One region of the Methylobacterium sp. Leaf89 genome, then DNA from elsewhere that is predicted to be linked to it. Evidence: predicted binding sites of a transcription regulator. Region 1 holds the regulator's gene; each other region holds the start of a gene.
What was found. Region 1 encodes LexA, which represses DNA repair genes until DNA is damaged. Its sites were predicted from a motif close to TGTTCNNNNTGTGTTCNG; they were not measured.
Positions count from the first base shown of each region.

Region 2: ssb (single-stranded DNA-binding protein) is a predicted target of LexA. The motif match lies at 7,323-7,340, and genes of this name have one in related genera.
Region 3: dinB (DNA polymerase IV) is a predicted target of LexA. The motif match lies at 4,656-4,673, and genes of this name have one in related genera.

Region 1 is NZ_LMML01000032.1:21,431-31,085, forward strand. Features, by position in the region: gene ASF18_RS22385 (outer membrane beta-barrel protein) at 1-548, opposite strand, end outside; gene ASF18_RS22390 (FkbM family methyltransferase) at 894-1,724, shown strand; gene sfsA (DNA/RNA nuclease SfsA) at 1,757-2,464, opposite strand; gene ASF18_RS22400 (DUF937 domain-containing protein) at 2,628-3,413, shown strand; gene lexA (transcriptional repressor LexA) at 3,759-4,511, shown strand; gene ASF18_RS22410 (ComEC/Rec2 family competence protein) at 4,505-6,763, opposite strand; gene gltX (glutamate--tRNA ligase) at 6,958-8,379, shown strand; gene gltA (citrate synthase) at 8,629-9,655, shown strand, end outside.
Region 2 is NZ_LMML01000011.1:148,337-157,991, forward strand. Features, by position in the region: gene ASF18_RS06345 (propionyl-CoA synthetase) at 1-1,716, shown strand, start outside; gene ASF18_RS06350 (NADH:flavin oxidoreductase/NADH oxidase) at 1,789-2,907, shown strand; gene ASF18_RS06355 (hypothetical protein) at 2,994-3,353, shown strand; gene ASF18_RS24235 (hypothetical protein) at 3,435-3,602, shown strand; gene ASF18_RS06360 (hypothetical protein) at 3,631-3,927, shown strand; gene ASF18_RS06365 (phosphodiester glycosidase family protein) at 4,042-4,848, opposite strand; gene ASF18_RS06370 (hypothetical protein) at 5,088-5,600, shown strand; gene ASF18_RS06375 (DUF4174 domain-containing protein) at 5,674-6,072, opposite strand; gene ASF18_RS06380 (NADP-dependent oxidoreductase) at 6,263-7,279, shown strand; gene ssb (single-stranded DNA-binding protein) at 7,487-8,062, shown strand; gene ASF18_RS06390 (DUF808 domain-containing protein) at 8,239-9,231, shown strand; gene aroQ (type II 3-dehydroquinate dehydratase) at 9,235-9,655, opposite strand, start outside.
Region 3 is NZ_LMML01000027.1:207,237-216,891, reverse strand. Features, by position in the region: gene mgtE (magnesium transporter) at 1-438, opposite strand, end outside; gene pqqA (pyrroloquinoline quinone precursor peptide PqqA) at 960-1,049, shown strand; gene pqqA (pyrroloquinoline quinone precursor peptide PqqA) at 1,143-1,232, shown strand; gene ASF18_RS11150 (LysR family transcriptional regulator) at 1,225-2,241, opposite strand; partial or broken gene ASF18_RS11145 (MFS transporter) at 2,344-3,512, shown strand; gene dinB (DNA polymerase IV) at 3,535-4,623, opposite strand; gene ASF18_RS11135 (hypothetical protein) at 4,849-6,003, shown strand; gene ASF18_RS11130 (alpha/beta hydrolase) at 6,183-7,106, shown strand; gene ASF18_RS11125 (xanthine dehydrogenase family protein molybdopterin-binding subunit) at 7,214-9,493, shown strand; gene ASF18_RS11120 (phosphate-starvation-inducible PsiE family protein) at 9,655-9,655, shown strand, end outside.

The DNA.
Region 1 (9,655 bases):
TTCTGGAAGGTGAACGGCAGCTCGGAGCCGATCAGGGTCGGCATCCGACCGCCCTGGATCGACCAGTTGTCGTTGATCACGTACTTTCCGAACACGATCGGCGCCGGGGAATACAGCAGGTCCGTCTGGTCGAAGGTGCCGTAGATCGGCAGGCCGAGGCCGGGGATCGAGTAGGCGCCGAAGGCGGCGTAGAACTGGAACGGGCCGTCGGCCTTCTGGATGAAGCCCATCAGGTTCGAGACGTCCACGCGGCCGGCCCGGTCACTCGGCAGCGGAGCGGGCGAGAACGTGTACTGGTTGGGCTGGGTGTAGAAGTAGCCCGTGACCGCACCGCCGACATAGACGTCGCCGAAGGCGCCGAGCGTCAGGCAGGACGGGTTCGGGTTCTGCTTGATGACGCCGCCATAGGCCGGGAAGGTGATCTCGGCCTTGCACGGCGCGGGCGGGGCAGGGACCGCCAGCACCTTCGCCGGCATGTCGGCCGCGAAGGCGCAGACCGAGGACAGCAGGACGGCGGAAAGGGCGAGAAGCGAGCGCTGCATGGCGATGGGAACTCTGCGGGAGGATCTGCGTTACGGCGACGTTCTCAAAGGTTCCCGGTTACGGCAAAGCTATCCTTTGTGCAGACGCCTATTTTTCGGGCAATCAGGGCCGCTCGAACTGGGTTTCGGTCGTGGTGTTGCCGCAATGGAACAGGTCTGAGCACCAGATCCGGTCTCGACCATTGTCCTCAGCTTCCGAAGTGGCGCGAAGGTCCGGTCTGATCTGCGGCCGACCGCATTCGCCCGGAGGGGTCGGTGCGGGCTGATCGGCCCGGAATGTCCGGGACCTTTCGATCCTCCCGCGGCGGCGTCGCTTGCCGCCGCGTCCGTGCGCTGGCATCAGCACGCACGATGAAAGACACGCAGCCCTACGGCACTTACGCTCCCACAGGCCTCGTCGCGCGCATCGCTCGGCAGACGGGCCGGATCTCCTACGCGAGCTGGGCCGGGCGACGCCTCGCCCTGTTCCTGCGCCGCGTGGCGATCGGGCTGCTGCGCGGCGCCCCTCTGGACGTCGAACGCTACGGCGCCCGCATGCGGCTCTACCCCTACAACAACAACTGCGAGAAGAAGGTGCTCTTCACGCCGCAGTTCTTCGATCCGGAGGAGCGCGCACTTCTCCGGGCGAAGCTTCAGCCCGGCTGCACCTTCCTGGATATCGGCGCGAATATCGGTGCCTACGCGCTGTTCGTGGCGGCCTTCGCGGGGCCGCGCGCCCGGATCCTGGCCGTCGAGCCGCAGCCGGACGTATTCGACCGCCTGACCTACAACATCGCTCAGAATCCGTTTGGAACGGTCAAGGCGGTGGCCTGCGCGGTCGCCGACAAGGCGGGGGAACTCACCCTGTTCGTGGATCCCCGCAACCGGGGGGAATCGAGCCTGAAGATCGTCGGGACGAACGAGGGCGCGCAGATTCGTGTGCCGGCCGTGCCCCTGCTCGATCTCGCCCTCGGCGAGGGCATCGCGCGCATCGACGCGATGAAGCTCGACGTCGAGGGCGCCGAGGACCTGATCCTCGAACCCTTCCTGCGGGCCGCCCCCGCGAGCCTCCACCCGCGGCTGCTCATCGTCGAGAACGGCACCGACCAGTGGCAGATCGACCTGCCCGCCTTGCTCGAGCAGCACGGCTATCGCCGGATCGCTCGCACCCGCCTCAACCTGATCTTCGAGCGGGCCGACTGACGGGCCCGCGCGGTTCTTCTGGGACGCGCGCCCTACAGCACCGGGATGGCGTCGGCCACGGCGATGCCGACCGGGTCGATGCGGCAGCGATGGGCGTGGACGGCGACGCCGGCCGCCCGAGCGGCCTGAAGCGCCCGGTCGAAGGCAGGATCGAGGTCCCGCGCGGCATCGAAGCGATCCGCCCACATCTGCACCACGATGATGACCATGGCACGGCCCCCGGCCTCGATGACGGCCGCGAGGTCCGTCATGTGGCGGGCGCTGCGGGCGGCGACGCAATCGGGAAATTCCGCGAGGCCGGGGCTGCGCATCAGGTGACAGTTCTTCACCTCGACATGGCAGGGCGGCATCCCCTCCCCGGTGGCGAGGAAGTCGACCCGGCTGGCACGGGCGTAGCGGACTTCGGGGCGCAGGCCCGTGTAGCCGGCGAGGCAGGGCAGGCCGCTGGCGGCGAAGGCCTCCGCCACCAGGGCGTTCGGCCGCATCGTGTTGATGCCGACCCATTGCCGGCCGCCGGGCAGATCCGCCTCCACCAGTTCCCAGGAAAAGGGGAGCTTGCGCGTCGGGCTCCGGACGTCGGACAACAGGGCCCGCGCGCCCGGCACCGCAAGTCCCAGCATCGCCCCCGGGTTGGGGCAATGGGCCGTGATCACGGACCCGTCGGCAAGCTGCAGGTCGGCGAGAAAGCGCTTGTAGCGACGCACCAGGCGCGCCTCGATCAGGGGCGAAGGGAAGCGCATCGCGGGTCCGGGGCAAGAAACGGGTTGATACGGGCCCCCGTCGACGGGGAATCGGGCCGTCGTGAGGCGCCCGGGCTGGTCAGTACCGACCGGATGCGACAGAATTCGCGCGGCGCGCCCGGGTCGATGACCGGGAAAGCCGCAGTTCGTCCGCGAGGCCGCCATGTTCAATCTGTTCGACATCCTTCAGGCGCAGGCGGGCCCCAACGCGCAGGGTTTCGGACGGCAGTTCGGTTTGTCGCCGGAGCAGAGCCTGCGCGCGATGGAAGCCCTGCTTCCGGCCCTCACGATGGGGCTGCAGCGGAACGTCGCCCAGGATCCGACCGGCTTCGCCCACCTCTTCAATCTCGTCGGCCCCGCCGCGCCGAAGGCGTCGAGCGCGACGCCGCAGATGGACATGCTGGTCCAGCAACTCTTCGGCTCGCCCCATCTGAGTCAGGCCGTTCTGCAGCAGGCCGCTGCCGTCAGCGGCGTGGCGATGCCGGCCTTGAAGCAGATGCTGCCGATCATGGCCGGCATGGTGGTGGCGGGGATCGTCCACGTCATGATCAACCAGCCGCCTGCCGCGGCGCCGGCCCCGCGCGCCGAGGCGAACCCCTTCGGCTTCCCGCCCAATGCCTGGTCGGAGATGATGCAGGCGTTCCTGAACTCCGGCGCCAAGGCCCCGAAGCCCGCGACGCCCTCGCCCCAGGCGCGACCGCGTGCGGCGTCGACGTGGCTCGCGGCTTCGCCCCGGCCGGAGTCCGCCGCGCCGGACAGGTCGGCCACGGAAGCGCCCTTCGACGTGATGCAGCAGATGTTCCAGACGGGCCTGGAGGTGCAGCAGGAGAACGCCCGCGCGATGCAGCGCCTGTTCGATACCTTCTGGCAGGATCCCCGCAATCCCACCGAGACGGGCGGCAACGGTTCGGGTGACCGGCCCAAGGCAGGGCGCACCGGGCAGCGCTAGCCGAAGACCCGCCGTCGGCGACGCCGGCAGAGGATGGCACAGAACCGATCGTCGCCGGGCCATCGACCCGAGGGCGCGGCGCCCTGCCGACCGGTCCCGACGCCGGCCGTCCAACTCGTTCGTCGGATCGGGGCACCACTCGATCGCAGCGATGGCCGCAGCGGCAGGCCGGCGTGGCGCTCGGGCGACGCCCAGATCTGCCCTTCCCGAAGGGATCGAACGGATCGGGCCCGAGAGGCTTGAGATGGGAACCCTTGCAGAACACTTACGGAACGTTTAACGTGTTCGTGGTTTGTTTCTAGTGCCACCCGCCGCGATCCGTTGCGCTAACGAAGAGTGTCCCGCATGTTGACGCGTAAGCAGCTGGACCTGCTCCAGTTCATCCAGCTTCGGATGCGCGAGAGCGGCGTTCCCCCGTCGTTCGACGAGATGAAGGACGCCCTCGACCTGAAGTCGAAGTCGGGCATTCACCGCCTGATCACGGCCCTGGAGGAGCGCGGCTTCCTGCGCCGGCTGCCCAACAGGGCGCGGGCCATCGAGGTGATCCGGATGCCGGAGAGCCTCGGGGGGAATGCGGGCGCCCCGCGCGCCGCTCCGGCCTCCGAGGTTCGCCGCTTCACGCCGAGCGTGGTCGAAGGCGGCAAGGGCAAGGGCCTGCCGGCCGGCGCATCGGTGTCCCGACTGCCGACCACGCAGGCCACCGACGAGAGCGGTCGGGCCGTGACCATCCCGGTGATGGGTCGGATCGCGGCCGGTACGCCCATCTCGGCCATCCAGGAACAGAGCCATTCGGTGACGATGTCGCCGGATTTCCTGGCCGGCGGCGAGCATTACGCCCTGGAGGTGCGCGGCGATTCGATGGTCGATGCCGGGATCCTCGACGGCGACCTGGTGGTCATCCGCAAGCAGGACACCGCCAATACGGGCGACATCATCGTGGCCCTCATCGACGACGAGGAGGCGACGCTGAAGCGCCTGCGCCGGCGTGGATCGTCCATCGCCCTGGAAGCGGCGAATCCGGCCTACGAGACGCGGGTCCTCGGGCCGGATCGGGTGCAGATCCAGGGACGTCTCGTCAGTCTGGTGCGCCGCTACTGAAGGGGGTCCCCGTCCGGTTCATCGCCGGACGGATCCGACGGGTCGCGGGTGCGATCGGGGATTTCCGGTAAGACCGACGCCGGCGGTGTAGAAGATGGCAAGGACGTTCCCGGCGGGTCCAACGGCTTGCGCAAAGGCGTCGCACGCCAGGGCACGACATCCCCGGGATGCTTCGCGGAGGCGAGGGGCGGCCCATCGCGGGTGAGGCGAATCGCGGTCGCACCGTGCGATCCCAGGAAATCCCGGTCGATGACGATCGATGCGGCGCAGCCCCCGGGCGTGGATTGCCGGGTGATCAGGATGTCGGCCCTGGCGCAGTCCTCTCCGAGGGCACGCTTGTCGGTGGTCAGGGCGAGCACGCGGCCGTCGGGTGTGGTCAGGGTACAGCCCAGGCGATCGCAGCGCGCGCCCTCGAACCCCGTGACGTCCTGCACCCGTCGGTCGTCTCCATCGGCCTTGAGCCATTGCGCGAGCACGAAGGGGGGCGGCCGGCCAAGGGTGGCGAGCCGCCCGTTGCGCTGGCGGATGGCGGCGCCCGCCCCCTCCCGATCGACGTAGATGTCGTAGCGATCCGGGGCAGCCGCACAGGCGATGCCGATCGCTGCCGGAATGAGGCCGAGCCAGCGCAGCGACGAGGCCGGGAGCGTCAGGACGATCAGGGCGGCGGCCAGGAGGCCGAGGGCCCCCGTGCCGAAGGCCGGGACCACGACGACGGCGTTGCCGAAGCCCGCGATCCAGGTCGAGATGGTCAGCATCCCCCGCACCGCCAGGCCCATGGCCCACCAGACCGGCTGATCCAGCGCGAACGGATAGGCGAGGATGCCCAGAACCGCTGACGGCATCACCGCCAGGGAGACCAGCGGCAGGGTGAGCGCATTGCCCACCAGCCCGAAGGGCTGCACCGTCTGGAAGTGGTAGGTGGCGAAGGGCGCGGTGGCGATCTGGGCCACGAGCGTCGTGGCCAGGGTTCCCAGGACCGCCGCGGTCGCCAGGGCGACGATCCGGGGGAGCAGGCCGGCACCGTCGCGATGTCGCCCGCGTCCGGCGATCAGCGGCGCGCAGGCGATCAGGCCGGCCACCGCCGCGAACGACATCTGGAAGCTCGGGCCGAGGAGGCCGTCCGGCTCGCGGGCCAGGGCGATCAGGGCGGCGAGGGCTAGGTTTCGCATGCTGAGCGCCGGGCGATCGACCAGGATCGCGCCGAGCATCACGAGGGTCATGATCAGCGAGCGCTCGGCGGCGATGTCCCAGCCGGAGAAGACGCAGTAGGCCGTCACGCCCACCATGGCGACGGCAGCGGCGATCTTCTTGATCGGCCAGTGCAGCGCCGCGAACGGAACGAGGGCCAGGAGCGCCCGCACGAGCCAGAACACCACGCCGGCCGCCAGGACCATGTGAAGGCCCGAGATCGAGACGACGTGGTAGATGCCGGCGGCGCGCAGGATGTCGTTGGTCTCGGGGCTGATCAGGCCGCGCTTGCCCGTCACCAGGGCCGCCGCCACCGCCCCGGCCTGTCCGCCGTTGGCGTCGGTGATGCGGCGCGTCAGGGCGTTGCGGGCCACGTCGACGGCGGCCGCGAGGCGGATCTGCCAGTCCGCGCTCTCGGCCGGCGGTCGCAGGTCGACCTTGCCGACGAGGGAGCCCACCGCGCCGATCTCACGGAAGAAGGCATCCCGGGCGAAATCGTAGCCTCCGGGGCGGGCGGCTTCCGGCGGCGGAAGCAGGCGCGCGGTCGCGGCGATGCGGTCGCCCGGCTTCAGGGTATTCGCCTTGCGGTAGGAGACCCGCACCCGGACCGGGCGGACCTCGGCGCCGAGGGTGCCGAAGCTCTCGACGCGGAGGATCAGGCGCGCCCCCTCCTCCCGCTCGTCCAGCCCTTCGATGGTGCCCACCAGCGGACCGATCGTGGTGCGGGCGAGGATCGGCCCGTCGACCGAGCGGACCCGCGCGGCGGCCGCCGCGAAGCCCAGGAGGGCGGCGACGGCGGCGAGCACCAGGGCCAGGCCGAACGGGCGCGCCACGAGGAGGGGCGTCGTCGCGGCGAGCAAGGCGGCGGCCGCGAGCGGCGCCAGGAGCGACGGCGTCCCCTGCGTACCGAGGAAGAACGCGAGGATGCCACATCCGAACGCGACGGCGAGCCAGGCGAAGAGCCGGCGCTGCTCGATCTCGCGGGTCCATCCCGCCCGGAACCAGTCGCGGATCGGCCCGGCGCCCGGGCGACGCGCGGCGAGGTGGCGCGTGATGCGCCCCATCGCCGTCGTCGCCCGCGCCTGCGCCATCGCGAAAACCTCCGGGCGTGCGTCCGTGACCGGGAGCCGGCGATGCGCCCTGCGATCCTGGGAACAGGACGATTCCTTAACGCGTGCCCGCGCGCATGCTACACGCGCGGTTCCGGGCCGGTCGATCCGCTTCCCGCCCGAATCACGAGCCATTCAAGTCCAGATTGATGTCGTCAGCCGTCGTCACGCGTTTCGCGCCCTCGCCCACGGGCTACCTTCACATCGGCGGGGCTCGCACGGCCCTGTTCAACTGGCTCTATGCCCGCCGCTTCGGCGGCCGCATGCTGCTGCGCATCGAGGACACCGATCGCGAACGCTCGACGCAGGGCGCCATCGACGCGATCCTGGACGGCATGCGCTGGCTCGGGCTCGATTGGGACGGGGACGTCATCTACCAATACGCCCGCGCCGCCCGTCACCGCGAAGCCGCCGAGAGCCTGCTGGCCTCCGGCCACGCCTATCGCTGCTACGCGACGCCCGACGAACTGACGGCGATGCGCGAGGCGGCCCGCGCAGAGGGGCGGCCCCTGCGCTACGACGGGCGCTGGCGCGACCGCGACCCGTCCGAGGCGCCCGCCGGCGTCAAGCCGGTGATTCGCCTGCGCGCCCCGACCGACGGCGAGACCGTGGTCGAGGACGGCGTGCAGGGCCGGGTCGTCTGGCAGAACAAGGATCTCGACGACCTCGTCCTGCTGCGTTCGGACGGCAACCCGACCTACATGCTCGCCGTCGTGGTGGACGATCACGACATGGGCGTCACCCAGGTCATCCGCGGCGACGACCACCTGACCAATGCGGCGCGCCAGCGCCAGATCTCCGATGCCCTCGGCTGGGAGGCGCCCGCCATGGCGCATATCCCGCTGATCCACGGCGCGGACGGCGCCAAGCTGTCGAAGCGGCACGGGGCCCTCGGCGTCGATGCCTACCGCGACCTAGGCTACCTGCCGAGCGCCCTGCGCAACTACCTCGTGCGCCTGGGCTGGAGCCACGGTGACCAGGAGGTCTTCTCCACCGAGGAGATGATCGCCGCCTTCGACCTCAAGGCCATCGGGCGGTCGCCCGCGCGCTTCGACTTCGCCAAGCTGGAAAACCTCAACGGCCTCTACATCCGTGGCGCGGCCGATGCGGACCTCGTCGCGGCGATCGACGAGGTGCTGCCGGCGCTCGGCCCGGCACGGGGGATCGCGGTGCCCATGAGTCCGGCTCTGCGGGAGACGCTCACCGCCGCGATGCCGGGCCTGAAGGAGCGGGCCAAGACCCTCGTCGAACTCCTGGACAGCGCCTACTACCTCACCGCGGCCCGGCCCCTCGTGCCCGACGAGAAGGCCAAGGGTCTGCTCGGCGACGAGGCCCGGAATCGCCTGGCCGCCCTCCTGCCGGCCCTCGAGCGGTTGCCCGATTGGACCGCCGCCGCCACCGAGGGCGCGGTCCGGCAGTTTGCCGAGGCGAACGGCCTGAAGCTCGGCCAGATCGCGCAGCCCCTCCGGGCGGCGCTCACCGGCCGCGCCACCTCGCCGCCGGTCTTCGACGTCATGGCCGTGCTCGGCCGGGAGGAGTGTCTCGGCCGGCTCCGCGACCAGACCGGCTGACCATCGCACTGCAGCAAAATGCCGGTTCGTCCGAGTGCTCCGAGTGGAAGAATGACAAATCGGCCCGGATTTCGCTTCGACGTCGAGGTGAGCCGGGCCGTCGGTTGATGACGGTCCGCCGATCCGCTACCCCCATGCTCGTGTGAGCAAGTGCAGCATGCGCCGCATTTGCACCCCGGACCCGGGTGGTCGATTGCATCGCCACGCGGGCCGACGCCGCCCCGCTGCCACGAAAGGGTCCAGGTCTCCATGAGCGCCTCCAGCACGATCACCGTGGGCGACAACCACGTCGAACTTCCGATCAAGACCGGCACCATCGGGCCGGACGTGATCGATATCGGCAAGCTCTACGCGAAGACGGGCAAGTTCACCTTCGATCCCGGCTTCACCTCCACCGCCTCCTGCGAGTCGAAGATCACCTACATCGACGGCGATGCGGGCATTCTCCTCTATCGTGGCTATCCGATCGAACAGATCGCCGAGCACGGCGACTTCCTCGAAACCTGCTACCTCATGCTGTTCGGCGAGCTGCCGACCCCGGCCCAGAAGGCGGATTTCGACTACCGGATCACGCGCCACACCATGGTGCATGACCAGATGAACCGCTTCTTCCAGGGGTTCCGCCGCGACGCGCACCCGATGGCGATCATGGTCGCCTGCGTCGGTGCCCTCTCGGCCTTCTATCACGATTCCACCGACATCTCGGACGACCAGCAGCGCATGGTCGCGTCGATGCGGATGATCGCCAAGATGCCCACCCTGGCGGCGATGGCCTACAAATATTCGATTGGACAGCCCTTCGTTTATCCGAAGAACGATCTCGACTATACCTCGAACTTCCTGCGGATGTGCTTCGCGGTTCCGTGCGAGGAGTTCAAGGTCAATCCGATCTTCGCGCGCGCGCTCGACCGGATCTTCATCCTCCACGCCGATCACGAGCAGAACGCCTCGACCTCGACCGTGCGTCTCGCGGGCTCCTCGGGGGCCAATCCCTTCGCCTGCATCGCGGCCGGCATCGCCTGCCTGTGGGGACCCGCCCATGGGGGCGCCAACGAGGCGGCCCTGAAGATGCTCGAGGAGATCGGGCATCCGGAGAACGTGGCCAAGTACGTAGCCAAGGCCAAGGACAAGAACGATCCCTTCCGCCTGATGGGCTTCGGCCACCGCGTCTACAAGAACTACGATCCGCGCGCGCGCATCATGCAGAAGACCACCCACGAGGTGCTGGGTCAGCTCGGGATCAAGGACGATCCGCTGCTCGAAGTCGCCGTGCAGC
Region 2 (9,655 bases), on a different contig from region 1:
GCCGGGCGCGGCGACCAGGCCGCGATCCTGTACGATTCGCCCGTCACCGGCACCCAGCGCCGAATCACCTACGCGGACCTGCGCGATGCGGTGGCCGTGCTCGCCGGGGTGCTCCGCGACCTCGGGGTCGGCCGGGGCGACCGCGTCGTGATCTACATGCCGATGGTGCCCGAGGCCCTGTTCGGCATGCTCGCCTGCGCCCGCCTCGGCGCCGTCCATTCCGTGGTCTTCGGCGGCTTCGCCGCCAACGAACTGGCGATCCGCATCGAGGACGCCGCACCGAAGGTGGTGCTGGCCGCCTCCTGCGGCATCGAGCCGAGCCGCGTCGTCGCCTACAAGCCGCTCCTCGACGCCGCCCTCGCCGCCTCGGCGCACAAGCCGGCGGCCTGCCTGATCCTGCAGCGCCCGCAGGCGGCGGCCGACCTCGTGCCGGGGCGCGACCACGACTGGGCCGATACGGTGGCACGGGCGGAGACCGACGGCCGGCGGGCGGCCTGCGTGGACGTGGCGGCCACCGACCCGCTCTACATCCTCTACACCTCCGGCACGACGGGAAAACCCAAGGGCGTGGTGCGGGACACCGGCGGGTACTGCGTAGCGCTGGCCTGGTCGATGCCCAACCTCTACGCCGTGGCGCCGGGCGAGACCTACTTCTGCGCCTCCGACATCGGCTGGGTGGTGGGCCATTCCTACATCGTCTACGCGCCCCTCCTGCACGGCTGCACCACGGTGCTGTACGAGGGCAAGCCGGTGGGCACGCCCGATGCCGGAGCCCTCTGGCGGGTGGTTTCGGAGTCCGGCGCCGCCTGCCTGTTCACGGCCCCGACGGCGCTCCGCGCCATCAAGAAGGAGGACCCGCGCGCCGAGCGGGTGGGCGCCTACGACCTCTCGGGCTTCCGCTCCCTGTTCCTGGCCGGCGAGCGGGCCGACCCCGATTCCGTGGCCTGGGCCGAGCGCGCCCTCGGCCGCCCGGTGATCGACCACTGGTGGCAGACCGAGACCGGCTGGGCCATCGCGGGCAATCCCGTCGGCCTCGGCCGGCTGCCGGTCAAGCACGGCAGCGCCGGCGTGCCGATGCCGGGCTACGACCTCGCGGTGCTGGACGAGGCCGGCAAGCCGGTGCCCGCCGGCACGATGGGCACCATCGTCCTGCGGCTACCCCTGCCGCCGGGCTGTCTACCGACCCTCTGGGGCTCGGAGGCACGCTTCCGCGCGAGCTACCTCGCCACGTATCCGGGCTGGTACGACACCTCGGATGCCGGCATCGTCGATGCCGACGGCTACGTCACGGTGCTCGGCCGCACCGACGACATCATCAACGTCGCCGGGCACCGGCTCTCCACCGGCGGCATGGAGGCGGTGCTGGCGAGCCACCCGGACGTGGCCGAATGCGCGGTGATCGGCATCCGCGACGCCCTGAAGGGCGAGCAGCCCTGCGGCTTCGTCGTGCTGAAATCGGGCGTCGCGCGCCCGACCCAGGCGATCGAGGGCGAGCTCGTGGCCCTGGTCCGCGCGCAGATCGGCCCCGTCGCGGCCTTCAAGCTGGCGCTCACCGTGCAGCGGCTGCCCAAGACCCGCTCGGGCAAGATCCTGCGCGGGACCATGAAGCGCATCGCCGACGGGGAGCCCTGGACCACCCCGCCGACCATCGACGATGCCGGGGTGCTCGACGAGATCGGCGCCAGCCTGAAGGACCGGGGGATCGGGGCCGGGTAGTCGGGCGGGCGGGTAGCCAAGCGCGCGCCGGCGCGCCACCTATGCGGGGATGCAGCCACGCCGGAGCCCCGCATGACCGCCCGCCTGTTCGAGCCCCTGCGCCTCGACAACCTCACCCTCGAGAACCGGATCATCGTCGCGCCGATGTGCCAGTACTCGGCCCATGCGGGCCAGGCCGGCGACTGGCACCTGATGCATCTCGCTCAGATGGCGATGTCGGGGGCGGGGCTCCTCACCCTGGAGGCGACCGCGATCTCGCCGGAGGCCCGGATCTCGCCCACCGACCTCGGGCTCTATTCCGAGGAGACCGAGCGGGCGCTGGGCCGCGTCCTCGACGCGGTGCGAGGCTACGCGCCGGTGCCGATCGCCATCCAGATCAACCATGCGGGCCGCAAGGCCTCCAGCCGCGCCCCCTGGGACGGCGGCGCGCAGATCGCCCCCGAGGTACCGGATGGCTGGCGCACGGAAGCCCCCTCGGCCCTGGCGCACGGGGAAGGCGAGGTGGCGCCGCACGCCCTCGATTCGGAAGGGCTGAAGCGCATCCGCGACGGCTTCGTCGCCACCGCGCGCCGGGCCCTGCGCCTGGGCATCGAAGGCTTCGAGCTTCACGGGGCGCACGGCTACCTGCTGCACCAGTTCCTGTCGCCGCTCTCCAACCAGCGCACCGACCAGTATGGCGGCCCCCTCGCCAACCGGATGCGGTTCCCGCTCGAATGCTTCGAGGCGGTGCGGGAGGCCGTGCCGGCGGGCAAGCCGGTCTGGATGCGGGTCTCGGCCACCGACTGGGTCGAGGAGGGCTGGACCCTTGAGGAGACGGTGGAACTCGCCCACGCCTTGAAGCGCCGGGGTGCGGCCGCGATCCACGTCTCCACCGGGGGCCTCTCCACGCAGCAGAAAATCCCGCTCTCGGCCGGCTACCAGGTTCCGTTCGCCGAGCGGATCAAGGCCGAGACCGGCCTCACCACCATCGCGGTCGGGCTCATCACCGAGGCCGCCCACGCGGAATCGATCCTGGCCGAGGGCCGGGCCGACGCGGTCTCCCTGGCGCGCGCCCTGCTCTACAACCCGCGCTGGCCCTGGCACGCGGCGGCCGAACTCGGCGCGCAGGTGCGCGCGCCGCGGCAGTACTGGCGTTCGCAGCCGCGGCAGTTCAAGGACCTCTTCACCGATACCCAGCACGGACAGCGCTGAGCGGGCCCCCGCGAAACCTCGAAGGCCCCGACCGCTTTCCTTCAGTCACCCCGCCGAAGCGGGCGTTTCCCGAGAGATCACGCAGCATGGACGACGACGACGTCACGACCTTCGCGGTGGAACGAGTCCGCCTCGACATCGAGAACGGCATCACCCTGATCTCGGGGGCCGACGACGAGGAGGAGCCGGCGGGCTACTTCATCATCCAGATCGAGAAGGGCGATCCCGACGGGCCGCTGATCGAGGTCTTCGGCGAGGACCTGACCCAGTCGGACGGCGTCACCCGGCTCGAACTCGGCCTGCGCCACCTGCAGTTCGCCTTCGACCCGCGCAGCACCATCGGGGCCGAGATGCCGTCCGTCCGCATCGAGTCCCGCACGGAGATCCCGGAGGGCGTACGCGCCCGCCTGTCCGTGGCGTTCGGCAAGCGCGCGAAACGCGCCTGAGACCCGGGCTTGCGCGAAGCGCGCCTGAGACCCAGGCCAGCCCGCGTCAGGTTCAGCAGCAGCGAGGCGAAGAGGCAGTCCGTGGCGATCAAGGTCGGCGACTACGTCGCATCCGAGGACAACGAGGCCACCATGACGGTGGTGGCCCTGGAAGGGGATCGGGCGCTCTGCCGCTGGTTCGTCGACGGCGACGTCGACGGCGACGAGAGGCAAGCCTGGATCGACCTGGCGGCGCTGACCGTTCTGTAGACGGGGCGGCACCGGACCCGGAGGGAACATGTCCGAGATCGAGGAGAAGCGGCGCGAGATCGCCGAGCTCATCGCGCTGGAACTCGGCCTCGGCGACCTCGAAGCCCTGAGCGCGGCCGACCGCGCCGCCGTGGACCGGCAGACGGCCGAGACCATCGCGGGCTGCGGGGCGGACAGCCCGGAGCCCGCCGACTGCACCGAGGCCAACATCCGCCTGCGCGGCCTGCTCCAGCAGTACCGCGCCCTGCAGATCCTCCGCAGCGACGAGGCCGATGCGCGGCTGGCGGAGGAGGGCGAGGTCTTCGGCCGCGAGGACGATGCCTGATATCGGCTCCGCTCGATCGAAGCGGCGCCCGGATCGGCAGGCCTGCGCGGCGCTCGAGCGAAGCCCCGATCCGCCATCCCTAAGGGATCGGACGGATTGGGTCTGGGCGGTCCCTCAGCGCGCCACCGCCCCGACCATCGGGCCGAGGGGGCGGCTGAGGTCCGAGCGGTTCATCGACGGGGCGTAGAGGCTCGACACGCTGCCGTCGAGGAAGAGCGCGTTGCGGCAGCCGAGGGTGTCCTTGTACAGGCGCGCGAAGGCGCCGAAGCTCACCGGCCGCTCCGAGATCGCGAACACGGCGGTGCGGCCGTCGTCGCGGACCCCGACCCCGTTGCGGATCTTCTGGCTCGGGCCGTCCGCGGAGATCTTGGGGTGGATATGCCCGTCCACGACGAGCATCGGCCCCGACTGCGTGGCGAAATCCGGCTTCGGGGCGCTGCGCAGGTAGCGGCCCGTCTCCATCACGCCGGCACGCTCGCCCTTCACCCAGAAGATGCCGTTCGGCTTCAGGTGAAAGTTGCCCGGCCCGTTGGCGGTGGAAACGCCCTTCAGCTCGCGCCCGTCCTCGATGTAGAGCCCGACCGGGGCCTGGCCCTTGTCGTACATGCCGGCATTCATGGCAAAGCGCAGGGACGCCCCCTGCTTCTCCGCCAGGGTCGAGAGCGAGGAATAGGGCAGGCCATCGGCCCCGAGCCAGAACAGCCGCACCCGCTCGCGGCGCAGGTCGACCGTGCAGACGGTGTAGGCCTCGCCCTCCGCCTGGACGGCCCGGCAGGGCGCCGGGGCAGGGGCGGCCGCCGGCGCGGCCCTGGCCGGACCGCCGAGGGCGAGGCAGGCGGCGCTCAGGAGGGCGGCGCGCAGAAGGGCGGGGACCGGGAAACGGCGTATCCGAACGCGAGCCCGCACGACATCCTGCACCATGGTCACCCGCATCCCCCTCGACCGCGCCCGCCGGAGGATCGTGGCGGCCGGCCCCGCTTCCTCGCCCGAAACCCCGGGCGATTTCAAGGGCGGCCCGATGTCCGGGGCGACCACCGGGGCCGGGCGGGGCTCGGCGCGCTTCACGATGACGGGAGAGTCGAAACGCGCATGAACCCTTCCGGGTGCCACCGCGTTTGTGCGTCCAAGGGGACGTTTCGGCTTCTTTCGGAGACGATGTGATGAAACGAGTTGTTCTGGCCTCGGCGGCCATGATCGGCGCGCTCGCGATGATTCCCGCCACCGCGGAAGCGCGCGGCGGGTTCGGTGGCGGCGGTTTCCACGGTGGCGGCTTCCACGGCGGCGGATTCGGAGGCGGCGGCTTCCGGGGCGGCTTCGGTGGCGGTGGATTCCGGGGTGGCTTCGGCGGCGGCGGCTTCCGCCATGCCGGCTTCGGCTATCGCGGCGGCTTCGGCGGCTATCGCGGTGGCTTCGGTGGCTACCGCGGCGGATATTACGGGCGCGGCTACGGGCGCGGCTACGGCTACGGGCTCGGCGGCCTGGGTCTCGGCGTCGGCCTCGGCTTGGCGGCGGGAGGTCTTTACGGAGGCTACGGCCCGGGCTACGGCTACGGCTACGCCCCGGTGGGCTACGGCGCCTACGATTACGGCTACGGCGGCGGCTGCTACACGGTCCCGCGCGTGCGCTGGACCCCCTACGGCTACCGCCGGGTGCTGGTCGAGCGCTGCTACTGATCGGATCGCCTGATCGGCGTTTTTCGAGGGGCCGCCGCGTGCGGCCCCTTTTCGTTGGCCGCTGGTCCGCGCCTCAGCGACGCCTCTCCTCCCGGCGCATCGGCATCGCGTCGATGGTCTCGAACAGCGCGTCCGCCGGGATCGGCGCCGTCGCAGTCCGCTTGGCCTCGCCGTCCTTGCCCACCAGCACCACGCGAAACCCGTCCGCGGGGAGCCCGAGGACCGCCCGCAGGTTCCGGGCCCCGGGCGAATCGCCGACGGCCTCGCGGACCACGAGATCGCGCTCCTTTACGCCAGCCCGGGCTTGCTCCAGTTCGGCGCGCTGGACCGCGACCCGGGGATCGCCGGGCTCGGGCGCGGAGATCACCAGCACCCGCGACGTCCAGCGCTCCCGCGCCAGCGGGTTCTCCGCCGCCTGGGCCGCCGTGACGCCGAGCAGCATCGCCCCGATCATCCGCCATCCGCGTGCCATCCCGATGTCTCCCGTGCCCGTCGCCGTTCCGGGACAACGCGCGGAGGGGCCGCCGGACCCGTCGCCCGACCCGCACGGAATTGTCATCGGCTGCCGCCGTCCCATCTGTCGGGAGATCTCCCGACGGGCGCGTCCACGGCGCGCCCGTCGCCTCTCGCGAACCCCATCGCGAAAACCCTGGAGCCGCCCCATGACCCACGTGAATCGCCGCATCGTCCTCGCCGCCCGTCCGCACGGTGAGCCGAACGCCTCGCATTTCCGGCTCGAGGAGGCGCGGATGCCGGTGGCGAAGGCGGGCGAAGTGCTGCTCGCCAACCGCTGGCTTTCCCTCGACCCCTACATGCGCGGACGCATGAGCGCGGCGAAATCCTACGCCGAGCCGGTGGCGATCGGCGACACCATGGTGGGCGCCACCGTGGCGGAGGTGGTCGAGTCCCAGCATCCCGATTACCGCGTCGGCGAAACGGTGGTGGGCTTCGGCGGCTGGCAGGACTTCGCCGTCTCCGACGGCCGCGGCCTGCGTCGCCTCGATCCGGACGCCGCACCCGTCACCACCGCCCTGGGCATCCTCGGCATGCCCGGCATGACGGCCTATACGGGGCTCCTCAACATCGGCAAGCCCAAGGCCGGCGAAACCGTGGTGGTGGCCGCGGCCACCGGGCCGGTGGGCTCCCTCGTCGGGCAGATCGCCAAGCGCAGGGGCGCGCGGGCGGTGGGCATCGCGGGCGGCCCCGAGAAATGCGCCTTCCTGCGCGACACCCTCGGCTTCGACGCGGCCATCGACCACCGCGCCGAGAACTTCCCCGACGCGCTGGCCGCCGCCTGCCCCGACGGCATCGACGTCTATTTCGAGAATGTCGGCGGCGCTGTGTTCGACGCGGTGCTGCCGCTCCTGAACAACTTCGCCCGCATCCCGGTCTGCGGCCTCGTCTCCGGCTACAACGCCACCGAGCTGCCGCCCGGCCCAGACCGGGTGCCGGTGCTGATGCGCGCGATCCTGTCGAAGCGCCTGCATGTCCAGGGCTTCATCGTCTGGGACTTCGCCGCCCAGGAATCCGCGTTCCTGCAGGAGGTCGGGGCCTGGCTGCGCGACGGCCTCGTGGTCCATCGCGAGGACATCGTCGACGGTTTGGAGAAGGCCCCGGAGGCCTTCGCGGGCCTGCTCCAGGGCCGCAATTTCGGCAAGCTCATCGTCCGAATCCGCTGAGCGGAGGGCAGGGCGCTTCCCTCGGGACGCCTTGCCTCACGAACGGAACAAAGATAGAACATACAGATCCCCCCGATTCCCTGAGAGTCACGGGGACAGCCCGCCGACCGCGATTGCCGCCGGGGCCCGAGAGGCCCATGACAGGGCGGCGACCCGGTCGTTCGGGGCCGCAGCGCGCAGTGAGATCGATCGGTAGGAGAGAGCGGCATGGCCGGCAGCGTGAACAAGGTGATCCTGGTGGGCAATCTCGGGCGCGACCCCGAGACACGGCGCCTCGCCTCCGGTGATCCCGTGGTCAACCTGCGCATCGCCACATCGGAGTCCTGGAAGGACAAGATGTCGGGCGAGCGCAAGGAAAAGACCGAGTGGCACTCGGTGGTGATCTACAACGAGAACCTCGCCCGCGTGGCGGAACAGTACCTGCGCAAGGGCTCGAAGGTCTACATCGAGGGACAGCTCCAGACCCGCAAATGGGCGGACCAGTCCGGCGCCGAGAAGTACACCACCGAGGTGGTGCTCCAGCGCTTCCGGGGCGAGCTGACCCTTCTCGACGGCCGCAGCGGCGGCGGTGAGATGGGCATGGACGAGGAGAGCGGCGGCCAGATCAGCCGTGGCGGCGATTTCGGCGGTGGCGGCGGCGGTGGTGGCGGACGCGGCGGCGACCGCGGCGGGGATTACGGCGGCGGTCGCCCCTCGGGCGGCGGCGAGCGCCGGCCCGCCTCGGGCGGCGGTGGCGGCGGCTCGAAGCCGAACTTCGACCTCGACGACGACATTCCGTTCTAGGGTCGACCCCGCGTCGTCAAGGGTCGACCCCGCGTCGTTGATCGCACGGGACGCTAGGTCCCGACGGTCATCGGCGCGGCTCCGGGATCAAATGGCCGCCTCGTTCGTCTCCTGTAAAGGCCAAGCTCGCCGCGCCATCCGGCGCGGGGACTATGGCCGGCTAGGCAGGGGTTCCCGTGAGCATCGGACTGATCGCGCTTCTCGATGACGTCGCGGGTCTCGCCAAGGTGGCGGCGGCCTCCCTCGACGATGTCGCCGCCCAGGCGGGCCGCGCTGGCGTGAAGGCGGCCGGCGTCGTCATCGACGATGCCGCCGTGACGCCCCGCTACGTGGTGGGCTTCGCCGCCGAGCGCGAACTGCCCATCGTCGGCCGCATCGCGCTGGGCTCCCTGCGCAACAAGCTGCTGTTCCTGCTGCCCGCCGCCCTGGCGCTCGGCGCCTTCGCGTCCTGGGCGATCACGCCCCTGCTGATGCTCGGGGGGGCCTATCTCTGCTACGAGGGCACCGAGAAGGTCTACGAGGCGCTGTTCCCGCACAAGGCCCATGCCCACGCGGCGAAGCGCGACGAAGCGGCCGGCGATGCCCAGGCCCTGGAGGATCGGAAGGTCTCCAGTGCGATCAAGACGGACTTCATCCTCTCGGCCGAGATCATGGCCATCACCCTCGCGGCCCTGCCCGAGGGCTCGATCTGGATGCGGGCGGCGGTCCTCGCCGTGGTGGCGGTGGGGATCACCGTCGCGGTCTATGGCGGCGTCGCCCTGATCGTGAAGGCGGACGATGCCGGGGTCGCGATGGCCGCCAACGGGTCGCGCTCGGCCTTCGGCAGCCTCGTGCGCGGCCTCGGCCGCGCCCTGGTCAAGGGCATGCCGGGCTTTCTCAAGATCCTGGCCATCGTCGGCACCGCCGCGATGATCTGGGTCGGCGGCGGCATCCTGGTGCACGGCCTCGAGGGCTACGGCCTGCCCCAGATCGGCCACGCCATCCACGCCGTGGCGGCCGGGGCGGCGGGCGTCGCCGGTCCCCTCGCCGGGACGGTCGAGTGGCTCGTCACCGCGGCGGGCTCCGGCCTCGTCGGTCTCGTGGTCGGCGCGGCCCTGATCCCGGTGACGAGCTTCCTCCTGGCACCGGCCTGGAGCAGCCTGGCCCGGCTGCGGACCCGGGCCGCCTGAAATCTAGGAGGCACCGCGCAGGTGGGCGATGTGCCGAACCGCGAGTTCGTAGCCATGTGTGCCGAAGCCCGCCATAACGGCGGTCGCGGCGAGCGAGACGTAGGAGTGCTGGCGGAAGGCCTCGCGCCGATGCACGTTCGAGATGTGGCACTCGATGATCGGCACCTCGCAGGCGTTCAGGGCATCGAGGATCGCGATCGAGGTGTGCGTGTAGGCGCCCGGATTGATCACGATCCCGGCCGAGCCCACCCGGTAGGCCTGGATCCAGTCGATGAGCTGGTGCTCGGCATTGCTCTGGTGACAGGCGACCGCGAGGCCGAAGCCGGCGGCCAGGGTTCGACACCGGGCTTCCACGTCCGCCAGCGTCTCGTGCCCGTAGATGTGGGGTTCGCGCTGGCCGAGCAGGTTGAGGTTCGGGCCGTTC
Region 3 (9,655 bases), on a different contig from region 1:
GGTCTGCTGCACCGTCCAGTTGCCCGGCACGGCGACGAATTCCGTGGTCATCAGCGAGCCGACGGTCTCCTCGCCGTAGGTGCTCAGCCGGTCGACGGCCCCGCGGGTCTCGGCGTCGAGACGGGCGCGCAGGTCCGAGCGGCCGGGCTCCTCGATTTCGCGAAACAGGTCGGTGATGCGGTCGGCCGACATGCCCGACAGGTAGGAGGCGACCCGGTCGCGCGGCAGCATCTCGATGATGTCGGCGGCGCAGTCGAGCTCGGGCTGATCGAGCACCTCGATCGCCCGCTCCACGGGCAGGCCCAGTAGGATGGCGGCGGCGACCTCGGGCGCCTCGTCGTTGAGCGCCTCGACGATGTCGGGCGCGCGCTCATCCGACAGGCGAGCGGCGAGCACGGCCGGATCGATGCCGGTCGGGAAGGAAGCTATCTCGTTCATGGGCTCACCTCGCAGGGCGCGCGATCCGGCCGTGAGGGGCCGTCCCGCGCCGGGCCGCCCGGGCCCGGTCAGCGGGGCGTCAGGCGAAGGAAGCGGAGGCGGCCGCGCACGGCGCGGGCGATCGGTCTGGATTGTCGCTGGGCATCGGAATCGTCGAGAGGGAGCCGAAGCGCGCGCCGCGCGGTGAGTCGTGACCCCCGCGCAGGCCCGTTCGGCGGCGCGTCAGTGCGCCTCCCCTCCCCGGGGCGTCAAGCCGAAACCGGCCTCGGCCGGATCTTTCCTCCGCACCCGTGGCGCCCCTGCCGTCCGGTCCGGGGCCGACTTATCGCAGACTCCCTCGCACGGGCGAGGTGCCGGCATCATATCTCCGGTGTCCGGAGTGCCGGGCCGAAAGCGCGGCAACGCTCGGGTGCAGGATGTGAACTTTCCCGCGATCCTATGAGAAATATAAGTGTAGCGTCCACTTGTATTGTGCCCAACACAACGGCATATCAGGGACGTCGAACACGAAGGAGTTTCCCATGAAGTGGTCCGCCCCCGTCGTCCAGGAAGTCTGCGTCGGCATGGAAGTCACCAGCTACGAGTCCGCCGAGATCGATCCCTTCAACTAAGGCGCGGCCTTTCGAGGCTGTTTCTCGTCGAAGAGTGGATCGAACCCATCCGGGTTCGGCTTTCATACCCCCAAACCAACCAGGAGAGATGTCATGAAGTGGTCTGCCCCCATCGTCCAGGAAGTCTGCGTCGGCATGGAAGTGACGAGCTACGAGTCCGCCGAGATCGATCCCTTCAACTAAGGGCGATCGCGGGTCCCGCCCGCGGGACCGGCTGATCCGAGGGGGCGCTGTCCGAAAGGGTGGCGCCCCTTTCGTTTGGGCTGAGAGTGACGGGCGGCGGTGATCCCCTCGGCGAGCGCAGCGCCTCCGCCAGGAAGTCGATCAGCACCCGGACGCGCGCCGGCATCGACGGGCCGCCGACGAAGACCGTATGGATGGCCTCGCGGTCCTGCGGATTGTAGCGCTCCAGCAGCGGCACGAGGCGCCCGCTCGCCAGTTCGTCGGCGATGTGGAAGCGCCCGACACGGGTGATGCCCATGCCGCCGAGGGCGAGTTGGACCAGCGTCTCGCCGTTGTTGGCGGACATGGAGCCGGAGACCGCCAGGAGGTAATCGCGTCCCTCCTCCCGGAACGGCCACCCGGGCTCGGCGCGGCGGAAGTTGAAGTCGAGGCAGTTGTGTCGGGCGAGATCCGCGGGGATCTCCGGCGTTCCGACCCGCGCCAGATAGGCGGGCGAGGCCACGACCGTCCGGCCCGTGTCGCCGAGGCGGCGCGCGGTGAGCGGGCTGTCCGGTAAAGTCCCGAAGCGGATCGCCACATCGGCCCGTCCGCCGAGGATGTCGGCGACCTGGTCGCTGAGGTCGATGTCGACGCTGATGCCGGGATGGCGCGTCACGAATTCCGCCAGCAACGGCACGATCACCAGACGCCCATGGGCGGAGGCGGTGCTGATCCGGACCCGACCGCGGGGGGAGGCCTGATCGGCGACCGCGCTCTCGCTCTCGGCGATATCGGCGAGGATGCGGCGCGCGGCACGGGCATAGCTCTCGCCTTCGGCGGTAAGGCGCAGCGTCCGGGTGGTCCGCACGATCAGCTGCACGCCGAGGCGTGCTTCCAGGCGGGCGACGATGCGGCTGACGGCGGAGGCGGTCAGCCCCAGCCCGCGGGCCGCCGCGGACAGGCTGCCGTCTCGCGCAATGGCGAGGAAGGCCGCCATCTCCCCCGTCCGGTCGATTCGGTCTCGCGGCATTCGTGCTCCTGACGCACAGATGTCGGTCCGGAGATCGGGCTACCGGCCGGTGTCGCGCTGCATCATGTGCCTGTCGGGAACAATGACCGAGAGGCAACCCCCATGACAATCCATCCTGCCCTGCTGGCGCTGAGCATCGGAGCCTTCGGGATCGGCGTCACCGAATTCTCGCCGATGGGCATGCTGCCGCTGATCGCGAACGATCTCGGCGTCTCGATCCCGGCCGCCGGCCTGCTCGTCAGCGCCTATGCGCTCGGCGTCCTGATCGGCGCCCCGCTGATGACCCTCGCCTTCGCGCGGGTGCCGCGCCGGGCGCTTCTCGTGGGCCTGATGGGCATCTTCACAGTGGGCAGCGTGATTTCGGCCCTCGCCGACGGTTACGCGATGCTGCTCGCGGCACGGATCGTCACGGCCTTCAACCACGGCGCCTTCTTCGGGATCGGATCGGTGGTGGCCGCCAGCCTCGTACGGCCCGAGCGGCGTGCGGCCGCCGTGGCCGCGATGTTCTCCGGCCTGACCATCGCGACGATCGGCGGCGTGCCCCTCGCCGCCTGGGTGGGGGAGGCGCTGGGCTGGCGCGCGGCCTTCTGGGGCATCGCCGGCATCGGCGCCGTCGCGATGCTGTCGCTGCGGCTGGCCTTGCCGCCCCTGCCCGTGGACGGCGCCCCCGACATCCGCGCGGAGCTGCGCGTCGTGGCGCGGCCGGCCGTCCTCGGCGCCCTCGCGCTCACGGTCCTCGGGTCGAGCGCCATGTTCACGGTCTTCACCTACATCGTCCCGATCCTGCGCATCGAGACGGGGGCGGACGCCTCCTTCGTCACAGCCATGCTGGTGGTCTACGGCGTCGGCCTGACCCTCGGGAACTGGGCCGGCGGACGCCTGGCCGACCGCACGGTGGACGGAACCATCATCGCCTCCCTGGTGGCCCTGGTCCTGCTGCTCGGGGTGTTCGCCGTCGGGATGGACTCGCGCTGGGTCGCCGCCCCGCTCATCCTGCTCTGGGGCGTCGCGAGCTTCGCCCTGTGCCGCCCCTACAGATGCGGGTGATGGCGGAGGCCGGCGAGGCGCCCAACCTCGCCTCGGCCCTGAACATCGGTGCGTTCAACCTCGGCAACGCCATCGGTGCGGCCCTCGGCGGCCTCGTGATCGACCTCGGCGGAGGCTATCCGGCGGTCTCGGTGGCGGGGTCAGCAATGGCGGCGGTCGGCCTCGCTTTCCTCCTCGTTCTGCGGCGCGGCCGGCGCGTCGCCGGCGTGGCGGCGTGTCCCTGACACCGGGGAACCGGGCGCGCCTCTACAATCCGAGGCCGAGCTGGCGCGGCTCGGGCGCGGGGCCGTGTTCCAGGGCGGAGAGGGAGACGCCGAGGAGGCGGACGCTGCGCCGCAGGGGGAACAGGTCGCGCAGGAGGACCAGAACGGTTTCCTCCAGGACGGCGCGGTCCGGGACGAAGCCGGGCAGCGAGCGGGCCCGGGTGATCTGCTCGAAATCCGCGAACTTCACCTTGAGCGTCACCGTGCGGGCCCGGACCTCCCTGGCGGTGGCGGCGCCCCAGACCTTGTCGAGGATCGGCGCCAGGCGCCCCGCGAGCACCCCGTAATCGGCAGAGTCCTCCGAGAAGGTGTTCTCGGCGCCGATGGATTTCCGGATCCGGTTCGCCCGGACCGGACGGACGTCGATGCCCCGCGACACCCCATAATAGTAGGGCGCCGAGGCGCCGAACCGCTTCGTCAGGGTCTCCAGGCTGAGGGCGCGCAGGTCGCGTCCGGTCAGGATTCCGAGTGCCTTCATCCGCGCTTCGGTGACGGGGCCGATCCCGTGGAAGCGCCCGATCGGCAGGTCCTCGACGAAGGCCGGCCCCATGGCGGGGGTGATCACGAACAGGGCGTCGGGCTTGCGGAAGTCGGACGCCACCTTGGCCAGGAACTTGTTGTAGGAGACGCCCGCCGAGGCCACGAGGCCGGTCTGCGCGCGGATCGAGGCCCGGATCGCGCGGGCCACCGCGGTGGCGGTCGGCAGACGCTGCCGGTTCTCCGTCACGTCGAGATAGGCCTCGTCGAGGGCGACGGGCTCGACCAGGTCGGTATGCTCGGCGAAGACCGCCCGGATTTGCTCCGAGATCCCCCGGTAGACCTCGAAGCGCGGCTTGACGAAGACCAGGTCGGGGCAGAGCCGGCGCGCCGTGACGGAGGGCATGGCCGAGCGGACGCCGAAGGCCCGCGCCTCGTAGCTCGCCGCCGCCACCACGCCGCGCTCGCGCGATCCGCCCACCGCGACCGGGCGGCCCCGCAACGCCGGGTCGTCGCGCTGCTCCACCGAGGCGTAGAAGGCGTCCATGTCGATATGGATGATCTTGCGGATCGCGCCCGCGTCGTCCGGGTCCATCGCGGACGTTCCTCCGATCGTTCTGTCGCTGGTGTTCGTGGTCTGTTCGCAGAATCCCGGTCCGGGCACGGGAATCAAGCCCTGACGGATCTCGATCCACCGCGGAACCGACGCAGCCTCGCCGCGGCTCACGGCGCGGGGGCTCGCCGTGGACCGGGGCGTACCGCATAAGGGCGCCCAGGACAGCCGAAGCCCGCGCTTGGCGATTCGCCCGAGGACAGGTTCTTGAACATCACTCAGATCACCCACCACGACCTCGACGGCTACGGCGCCTCCACGGTGGTCGGCCAGTTCGCCGAGGTCGCCCGCATCGTGCACGTGCCGCGCTATTCCGATGTCGGGCCGGTGGTCGAGACCGAGCTGAAGCGCCTCGGCAAGGCGTCCGCCCCGGAAATGATCGTGATGACCGACCTCGGCCTCGAGGCGGTGGCCGTGACCTTCATCCGCAACTTCGCCGCCCTGAACCGCCGCCGCGATCCGACGGCACGCCACCGCCTCGTCGTCCTCGATCACCACGCCTCCTCGGTCGACCAGCTGCGCGAGCAGGGCCTCGCACCGCAGGCCGATCCCACGGTGCCGAGTCTGCAGCGCTTCGACCTGGAAGATCCGAACATCGTCGTGCTCATCGACGAGGCCTGCTGCGCCACCCGCATGGCCTACGAGCACCGGGCCCTCTACGCGACCCGCGAGACCGGCGCGGATCCGATCCTCGGCGCCCTGGTGACGGCGGTCGATGCCGTCGATCTGTGGCGCAAGGACCGGCCGGCCTTCCGCAACGGCCTGAGCCTCGACGAGATGTTCTGGGACAACGTCTCGAACCTCGTGCCCATCGGGCATCCCTGGCACGACCGGTTCGTCGGCGACCTCCTCCTCGGCGCGGCCCGCCTCCTCGGCGAGGGCGCCTCCCCGGCCGTGATCGAGGGCCAGGTGCCGGCCCTGCGCAAGGCGATCCTCGACGGCTACCTCGCAGAGGACGAAGGCGACGACCGCACCCTCACCACCCGCATGCGCATCGCCCGGGTGCTCGCCCGCTCGGACCTGTTCCATCCCCTCTCGGACGGCACGCTGATGTCCTTCGGCCTCGATTCCGGCACCTTCCAGCGGGTCTCGGACCTGATCATGGAGAGCGGCCGGGCCAAGCGCGTGCTCAATGTGCAGCGGGCGGGAACCATGTCCTTCCGCTCCAACAACGAGACCGCCCTGGAAGGCGCGCGGCGCTTTCGCGGCGGCGGCCACAAGGATGCCGCCGGCGGCAAGCTGACCAGCGGCTCGGCCTTCTCCCTGGCGGACGCCATCGCGCAGGTCGAGCCGGTGCTGAACCCGCCGGCGGCCGACCCGGCGCTGAGCCCGTTCGGGGCCTTGAAGAACTGGAAGGGCTGAGACGCGCGGTCCCCCCGACGCAGCCGCCCCCGATGGCCGGCCCGGCACGGGCGCGGCAGTCTCGCCGCCGCGCGCCGCCCGTGCCATCCTCGCCCCGGGCCGAATCCCTGCCCGGCACCGACGGCACAGCTGCGGCGCCGGGACGGTCGAACCCTGTCCGCGACGTTTCCGGGGACACCATGCCGCCGATCGCTCTCCTCAGCCGCGGGCCGTGTCCGTTCCTGTCGGGCTTCGACCTCGCCGACGCGACGCTGCCCGACCTGCGCCTCCGGGTCGCCCTGTCCCCGGGCGGGCCGCGTCTGCCGGTGCTGCTCCTGCACGGTCATCCGCAGACCCACGCCACCTGGTACGCGGTGGCGCCCCGGCTTCGAGAGGCCGGCCATCCGGTGGTCGCCCCCGACCTGCGCGGCTACGGCGACTCGGATCGACCGGACTCGACGGCCGATCACGCCCCCTACGCCAAGCGGGCCATGGCGGCCGATGCCGTCGCGCTGATGCACGCCTGCGGCTACGAGCGCTTCGCGGTCGTCGGGCACGATCGGGGCGGCCGCGTCGCGCATCGCCTGGCCCTCGACCACCCCGCCGCGGTGGACCGCCTCGCCGTCCTCGACATCGCCCCGACGCTGACGATGTACGCCCGCACCGACCGGGCCTTCGCGACCCGGTACTTCTGGTGGTTCTTCCTGATCCAGCCGGCGCCCCTGCCCGAGCGGATGATCGGCGCCGACCCGGAGGCCTATCTGCGCCATCACCTCGCGGGCCAGAGCCGGACGCCCGGGATCCCGAGCGAGGCGATGATCCGGGAATATCTGCGCTGCTACCGCGCGCCCGGCAGCCTCCATGCGATCTGCGAGGATTACCGCGCCGCGGCCGGGATCGACCTCGACCACGATGCCGCCGACGCCGCCGCCGGACGCCGGGTCACCGCGCCGCTCCTCGCCCTCTGGGGCGCGCAGGGCACGGTCGGCGAACTCTACGACGTCGCCGCCACCTGGCGCGAGACGGCCGACCGGGTGGAGGGGCACGCCCTCCCCTGCGGACACCTGCTGCAGGAGGAGGCACCGGACCTGGTGCTGGACCACCTGCGTCCCTTCCTGGGTTGAGGGCCTGTCCTCGCGACGCGACGGGGACTCCCGAGCGACTCGCGGTCGCGCCCGGATCGGCCGGCCCGGAACGGCGGTTACCCCTGCCGTGAGGCGAGGAGAGCCCGATGGCGAGACCGACCGATCTGCGCGATCCCCCCGCCTGGCTGGGGCATCCGCATCCCCGCGTCGAGGGCGGCGCCAAGGTCACGGGTACGGCGGTCTACGCCTCCGACACCCGCCTGCCGGGTCTGGCCCACGCCGCCCTGGTCACCAGCACCATCCCGCGCGGACGGATCACCGGCTTCGACCTCGCCGCCGCGCAGGCGGTCCCGGGGTGCCTGCGCATCTTCACCCATCGGGATTTCGCTGGCGCGATCCGGCCGGTGAAGCACCTGATGGCCGGGGGCTACGCCAACAGCGGGCACCTGCCGCTGGGATCGGACGCGGTCGCGTATGCCGGTCAGATCGTCGCCCTGGTGGTGGCGGAGACCGTCGAGACGGCCCGCGCGGCGGCAGCCCGCACCCGAGTACACTACGCGGCCGAGGCCTTCGCCGACGGATTCGACGCGCCCGGGGCCGAGGTCGTGCGCCTCGCCGACCTGAAGCCGGAGCACCACGACCCCCGGATCGGCGACGCCGACGACGCCCTGGCGCGGGCCGACGTCGCCGTGTCCGCCCGCTACGCGACGCCGATCCAGCACCACAACCCGATCGAACTGTTCACCACCACCTGCACCTGGGACGGCCCGCGCCTCACGGTCCACGAGCCGTCGCGCTACATCGGCGCGGTCCGGCACGGGCTCGCCGCGCAGCTCGGCCTCAATCCGGGCGACATCCGGGTGGTCTCGGGCCTGATCGGCGGCCATTTCGGCGCGAAGCTCGCCCTGGCGCAGTACACGGCCCCGGTCGCCCTGGCGGCCCGCGCCCTCGGGCGGCCGGTATCCCTGGTCGCGAGCCGCCGGGACGGCTTCACCATCGCCAACTACCGTCCGGAAAGCCGGCACGATATCCGCCTCGGGGCGAGCGCCGACGGGCGCTTCACCGCCCTCGTGCACGAGGCCGCGGTCATCGCCTCGCGCTTCGATCCCTTCGCCATGGAGGGCACCGACGTCACCGCGAGCCTCTATGCCTGCCCGGCCGTCCGCACCGACGAGCGCGCCGTGCGGGTCGACCGCAACACCCCCGGGCCGATGCGGGCGCCACCCGAGGTGCCCTACCTCTTCGCCCTTGAGAGCGCCGTCGACGAGATGGCGGTCGCCCTCGGGATCGACCCGATCGCCCTGCGCCGTCGCAACGACACGGCCGCCGACCCGATCTCCGGGAAGCCGTTCTCCTCGCGCCCGCTGATGGCCTGCTTCGAGGCCGGCGCGGAGGCCTTCGGCTGGGCGACGCGCGATCCGGAACCGGGGCGGATGCGCGACGGCCCCTGGCGGATCGGGCTCGGCTGCGCCGCCTCGGCCCGGCCGGTGAAGATCTCCCCCGCCACGATGCGGATCCACCTCGGGGCCGATGGCCGCGCCACCGTCGCCACCGCCCATCACGAGATCGGCAACGGGATCACGACGCTGCTCGCCCTCGGGGCCGCCGAGTGGCTCGGCACCACGCCCGAGGCCGTCACGGTCTCCCTGGGCGATACGGCGCTGCCGGCGGCCGGGCTCTCGGGTGGCTCCGCCACCACGACCAGCCTGCTCCACACCCTGGCACAGGGCTGCGAGACCCTCCGGGCCCGCCTGGTGCGGGCCGCGATCGGATCCGGTCCCCTGGCCGGAGCCGATCCCGCCACGCTGCGCCCGCATGCGGGCGATCTCGTCGCCCCGGACGGGCGGACCTGCCCGCTGGCGGCGCTCGTCGCGGGCCTCGACCCGAACGGGATCGAGACGGTGGCGGCCTTCACCCCCGAGGGGTCGGGGCCGGAGGCCCTGGAGGCGGTCGGATCGGGCCGGATGGCCCTCGGGACCGGCGCCGGCGGCAAGGCCGTGTCCTGGGCCTTCGGCGCCCAGTTCGCGCGGGTGCTGGTCCACGACGAGACCGGCGAGATCCGGGTGCCGCGCCTCCTCGGCGCCTTCGCGGCCGGCCGCGTCCTCAACCCGTTGACCGCCCGGAGTCAGCTCACCGGCGGGATGATCTGGGGGCTCGGCTCGGCGCTCCTGGAGGAGACGATCCTCGACCGCGGCCATTACCGCAACGCGGATTTGGCCGAGTACCTCGTCGCCACCGCCGCGGACGCGCCGGAGGTCGAGGCCCTGCTCGTGCCGGACCCGGACGACGGCGTGAATCCCCTCGGCCTCAAGGGCCTCGGGGAGCTCGGGATCATCGGCGTCAACGCCGCGATCGCCAACGCGGTGTTCCACGCCACGGGCCGCCGGATCCGGTCCCTGCCGATCCGGGTCGAGGACATGCTGTGACCGATCGCGGGCCCCTTCGGCCGATCCTCGTCCGGGGCTGACGCGGTCGTGATCGCGTCGCCCGGCCCGGGCGCTCCGGCCGGCACGCTCTCGAAGCGTGGCCACCCTGGACGCCCGCCCGCCGATCCTGTCTGATCGACCCGACAGAGGAGGAGCGCGTCA